DNA from 2 places in the Shewanella sp. CAL98-MNA-CIBAN-0140 genome. Region 1 is predicted to be linked to the other one. Evidence: riboswitches for the same ligand, from Rfam matches in the RefSeq annotation. Region 1 holds a riboswitch; the other holds the start of a gene.
The links. A riboswitch is a leader RNA that binds a small molecule or an ion and turns the genes downstream of it on or off. The one in region 1 is predicted to bind lysine.
Positions count from the first base shown of each region.

Region 2: linked by a shared signal. The riboswitch ahead of lysC (lysine-sensitive aspartokinase 3) and the one ahead of AAEY93_RS17230 (Na+/H+ antiporter NhaC family protein) in region 1 are both predicted to bind lysine.

Region 1 is NZ_JBEOPI010000040.1:23,679-26,754, reverse strand. Features, by position in the region: gene AAEY93_RS17235 (electron transfer flavoprotein subunit alpha/FixB family protein) at 1-803, shown strand, start outside; lysine riboswitch at 1,196-1,413, shown strand; gene AAEY93_RS17230 (Na+/H+ antiporter NhaC family protein) at 1,497-3,062, shown strand.
Region 2 is NZ_JBEOPI010000009.1:82,094-85,169, forward strand. Features, by position in the region: gene lysC (lysine-sensitive aspartokinase 3) at 17-1,423, opposite strand; lysine riboswitch at 1,558-1,730, opposite strand; gene AAEY93_RS06735 (DUF3293 domain-containing protein) at 2,004-2,447, opposite strand.

The sequences.
Region 1 (3,076 bases):
GTTCTGCCGCGGTAAGTGCAGCACAAAGTTTAGCGGGTGTGAGTAAAGTCTTAGTAGCAGATGCGGCATTATATGGTGCTCAATTAGCTGAAAATGTTTCAAAACTGGTCGTTGAAATAGCGGCGGATTACGAATACATTTTGGCTGCGGCTTCGAGCGTAGGTAAAGATACCTTACCTCGTGTGGCAGCATTATTAGACGTTGCTCAGATTTCTGAAGTGATTGAAGTGGTAAGCAGTGACACTTTTGTACGCCCTATTTATGCTGGTAATGCACTTGCTACAGTTCAGAGCTTGGATGCCAAGAAAGTCATGACTGTGCGCTCAAGTGCCTTTGATGCTGCGGCCTCAACAGGCAGTGCTGAAGCGATAAACTTAAGCCAAGCAATTGATGCCCGCACTGAATTTGTATCTCAATCGTTAACTGAATCAGTCCGTCCTGAACTCGGTAATGCAGGCATTATTGTGTCTGGTGGCCGTGGCATGGGTAACGGTGAGAACTTTGCTTTATTAGAGCAATTGGCAGATAAACTAGGCGCGGCTGTTGGCGCATCTCGTGCGGCTGTGGATGCTGGTTTTGTGCCAAACGATTTACAAGTGGGTCAAACGGGTAAGATTGTCGCACCTGACTTGTATATTGCGGTAGGTATTTCTGGTGCGATTCAACATCTTGCCGGTATGAAAGATTCAAAAGTGATTGTAGCGATTAATAAAGATCCAGAAGCACCTATTTTTCAAGTGGCTGATTATGGACTGGTTGCCGATTTATTTGAAGCGGTACCAGCACTGAATAATCTCGTATAATCGGGCTTAAATTAGAGAGATGCGAGTTGATCTAGTCAGCAATGGCTACTGATGTAGAAGTGTTATTGAGCGTCTTGTCGATTGATTCTAAAAGGTTTCTACTCATAAGGTAGAAACCTTTTTATTGGATTACTTTTGGATTATTACTGGATCTATCCTGATCTTGAAAAGAGGTTTCTGTCCAAATGTCGACGCTTGTATGCCGTTGCTATTTCTGTGCCCGTTACGCTAGCGTGTGTTTTATGTAAAAACGTTACATTAATGCTAAGAGGTTGTAGTTTAAATTGGTGTTATTGTTATTTGCACTTCCGTTAAGTGTTTTTTTACTGGCATTGCATATGCTACTTATGGTTGTATGTTCGCGCTGTTTGTAATGAGCTTTAAGTGCAAACAACAAAAGTAGAGGTGCGTTGCATAAAAGTCATGTTGAATTGGGTGATGCCAATAATTCAACATAAAAGGATGCAATGCCGAAGCAAATGGGTCTATCAAGCGCATTTGTTGGGGCAGTTCTTGAAAGGGACTGCACTGTCATGGTGTTTTTTATCGATAAGATAAAAATAATGATATTCATATTAAATGGGTATTGCTGTGGAGTGCTACTAGTAAGTTGTGCATATGCTTTCTGTGTATGCTTAGTCTTATTTCTAGTGTTGCTTCATTCGTATCCAGCGAAGACATAAATTAACTATTATGATGACAAGTTATGCCGATTCGGCTCTTTCTGTATTGCCTCCTCTTGTGGCAATTACGTTAGCCATATTAACCCGTAAAGTTTTATTATCCTTAGGTTTAGGTATTATTTTTGGTGCCTTATTGCTCACTCAGTTTTCGCTGGTTGGAACGGGTGAGTATATCGTGCAAACCGCTAGCCAGCTTGTCTGGAAAGACGGTGAACTGAGTTCATGGAATGTCTATATTCTAGGGTTTTTAATTGTACTTGGGATGATCACTGCGCTGATCACCGTGAGTGGATCGGCTCGAGCGTTTGCCGATTGGGCTAAACTGCGCATTCGTAATAAGCGTGATGCTAAGTTAATGACCATTTTTCTCGGTTGTGTAGTCTTTATTGATGATTACTTCAACAGTTTAGTTGTGGGTTCTATTTCTCGACCTATTACAGACAGATATCATATTTCACGCGCTAAACTCGCCTATATTCTTGACTCTACTGCAGCTCCTATTTGCGTTATTTCTCCTGTATCGAGCTGGGGGGCATATATTATTGCGCTCATTGGCGGTATTTTAACGGCACATGGTTTTGCTGATTCTGGTCATCTAAGTGTGTTCATTCAAATGATCCCAATGAACTTTTATGCGTTGTTCTCGTTACTGTTATTAGTGTGTGTGGCGATTTTTGGCTTAGATGTGGGTCCAATGCGCCAGCATGAATTTAATGCACTTCGAGGTAACTTATTTGATGAATCAAAAGGCAAGCCACCTGGCGCCGTGACCGATTTACCGGAAGCTGACACCGGTAAAGTGATTGGGTTGTTTTTACCTATCGCCATATTAGTGTTTGCGACCGTTTACTTTATGGTTTCCAGTGGCGCTGAGGCATTAGTAGCCAAAGACCAAGTGTTTAGTGTGTTAGGCGCATTCGAAAATACAGACGTCAGTTTTTCTCTATTTTTTGGATCTTTAGTGGGATTGATTGTCACCGTATTGTTAGCGTTCCAGCAGAAAGTTGAGCTGACTATGCTGTTCAAAGGAATGTCTGTTGGTGCACGTTCAATGCTACCTGCAATTTACATTTTATTATTTGCTTGGACTATTTCCAGCGTAATTGGTCAGCTTGAAACCGGTAAGTACATGGCCAGTTTGGCTACTGACAACATTCCATTTGCTTTGTTACCAGCAATGTTATTTTTATTAGCTGGCATTACCGCATTTTCAACCGGAACGAGTTGGGGCACCTTTGGCATTATGCTACCGATAGCGGCCGATATGGCGATGGGCAGTGATAGCACTATGATGTTACCTATGCTGGCAGCGGTGCTTTCTGGTGCTGTATTTGGTGATCATTGTTCGCCTATTTCAGACACCACGATTTTGTCATCAACCGGAGCCAGTTGCCATCATATTGACCATGTTGTGACTCAGTTGCCTTATGCACTTATTGCGGCCTTGATTAGTTTAGTGGGTTATATCGTACTTGGTTTTACCGGTTCATTAATGGCCGGGCTTGTTTGTTGCTCGATATTATTTGTGATCAGTATTGTGATCCTGCGCTTTTGGGCTAGAAAATGCGCGATATGAATAAGGCTGCTTTT
Region 2 (3,076 bases), on a different contig from region 1:
TTTAATAGGATTGGTATTACTCAAACAGATTTTGATGCAAGGCATTAACCACTTGCGCCGCTTCCGACTCTGCCACTAGGACACATAAATTATGTGGGCTGGCGCCTTGGCAAATCATCCTTACATTATGGTTTTCCAGCACCTTAAATACGCGACTACAAACACCCGCAGTCGATGCAATACGATTACCTATAATGGCGATTAAGGCTAAGTTCTCTTCGACGCGAACACCACAATGCTGCGATAACTCTTGCAATAATGACTCACTTAACAAGCCGTGTCCGCTCGAATCAGAACCGGTTTTATCTAAGGTCAATGCCACGTTAACTTCAGAGGTGGTAATGAGATCCACCGAAATTTTATGTCGAGCTAAAGTCGCAAACGTTTCTGCTAAAAAACCCTGAGCATGTAACATTTGTAAGCTATGCAAGTTAAGTAATGTTTGATCGCGGCGCAATGCCACAGCTCTAAATACTGGGGTATCGTCTACTTGATGGCGGATCCAAGTTCCGCCCATTTCAGGGGCTTTACTTGATCCCACAAACACCTGAATTTTTTGTCTCACAGCCGGTAAAATGGTGGCGGGATGCAATACTTTAGCGCCAAAGGTGGCCATCTCAGCCGCCTCATTAAAGCTAATTTCGGCAATGGGACGCGCATTAGGGGCAAGCCGTGGATCAGTGGTATAAATACCGGCGACATCGGTCCAAATTTCAACCGCTGTGGCACGGAGCGCTTCAGCCAGTAATGCCGCCGAATAATCACTGCCACCACGGCCTAATGTTGTGGTTCGGCCACTGTCATCAGCTCCAATAAATCCTTGGGTGACAATGATATAACGAGCAAGTAAGGGTTTTAAAAAATCACCAGCAAGCGTTGAAATGACTTCAATCTGTGGTTCTGCACGGCCAAAATAGCTGTCGGTACGCAGCACCTGACGCACATCGAAATGATTTGAAGCGGTGCCTTTTTCCCGAATAACCGCTGAAAATAAAATCGATGAACATTGCTCACCCGTTGACAGCAATTCGTCCATAATCGCTTTGCTGCGATCAAGTTCTAACGATTCACTTAATACTGACATTCGGCTCAGAATTTTATCAATACTGGCCGCCACGTCTTGTGGACGGCCTAATTCATCGAGAATCGCATATTGAATTTGAGCAATTTGCTTAAGGAGTACTAGTCGTCGTTCATCGTTGACATTAGCTTGAGTCAGCTCAACTAATAAATTGGTGACACCACTGGAGGCACTCACCACCACGAGACGAGTGGCTTGGTTAGCCAAGACAATATTGGCACAACGACTCATAGAGGCGTAATCAGCAACCGACGTACCGCCAAATTTGGCTACGACTAATTCTGATGTGGCTATTTCAGGCACCACGGTTTCAAGAACAACAGTTTCAGAGATAATGCTCATACTGATGCCTCCGCAGTTTGCCAAAGACTAGAAAATAAGACGTGATTTACTAACATGATATACGCTCCGAACACACTACGTTCGAAGAGCCTGGTGCTAAGATAACGCACCCTTATAGAAGGGAAACAGCAATCATCACCAGAAGCTCTCCACCAAAAAAAGGTGACAATCGTTAGGATTCAGCCTAAACGACCGATATCAATGTTCGCCAAACAAACTGATACCTCGGCGCTAATCTCCATCATAAGTTGTCATCGGACTGGCATCCTCTCACTTACTACCTAGTTAACGCTCCTCTTCTGTTTCTCCCGAAGGAGAGCTGTTGAAAATAGCAACAAATGCCCTAACAAGTCAATCAACAAACCCAGTAAAAAAACACTGTTTTGATAAAAATATCTTTGTTGTTAGATAATCTGTCGTAGCGATAGCGGATCTGTCATTGTTCTATATTAGAAAAAAGCCAATATATACGCAAAAAAAACCAAATAACGCAATTAATCGAGACAATATATATTTTATTGTCTCGATTAATGACTCAAAACATTCAGTAGCGATTAAGCGCTCTAAATTAACCCAGCGCTCATCCAGTATAGAAACTAATCTCTGGCAGTTCATTAACCAGCCGTAATCGCTGATTAAATGCGCCCATTTCAACGTCAGGTTTGATGGTATCAAGACACGCAACCAGAGATATCAAACCTTGATTAACGTAATAAATTGCATGTTGATTTAACTCTCTTCCTAGCTCAACAGCCTGTTCTTTATCAATAAAAACTGCCCAGCTTTTTTCCATATGTGACCAATCAGCGGCCGCACCGATTAAGGCACGATAGGGCCGATTATACTGTTGGATTTTAGATTGAAGCTGATGATCAAGTAAACGATTTTGACTCGGTGAGAGGCTAGTCCCCCGGGGGTTATGAGCGGTAACTATAGCAAATGGGAAATCATTAGAAAGGCGTTGGGTGAACAAAAAATGAGTCGTTTGATATTCATACCACAATGTATCGATAACATTTTCCATAATATTTTTTCGTTAATTAAGCCAAAATGAGTCTAACAATTAGGTTAGATATCGAAAAGATTTGCGATCTAATCACCAGTTTAATACTTAAAAATCATTTATTATTATCAACTTAGTAATATTAATCTTTTATATACTTGACTGTTATATTAATTTTTTAACATTTAATTTGTTAACAAATGCCTAAAACGAGTACAATAGCATCACGCACTATTAAATCATTGTAGCAAAGTTGGCTACATACACCTGAAAATCTCAGCATATATTGTTGTGAGCGTGAAGATTTATTGATGTAAAGTTTACAGTCGTACTAAATTTGTTCTACATTTGATAAAACATTAATACGATTAAATAAGTTTGCGACAGGAAGGAACTATCTTTCTAAATGGCATTCATAGTAAGTAAGCCTAGGTGCAACAAATTTTACACCACTTTTTACACCATCATGCATAAGTGTAAACGCGTACCTTAGCGTAATGGCAATTAGTTAACGCAAGCAGACTCAGTAACCCGCATTAAGCGTTACGTCATCGAGTTTATAGAGAGTGTTTAATTCAGGGTAGACATAGATAAACACCCAAAAATATCGGAATAATAGCGCATATGTTAACGCGCTATTGCAATCTATT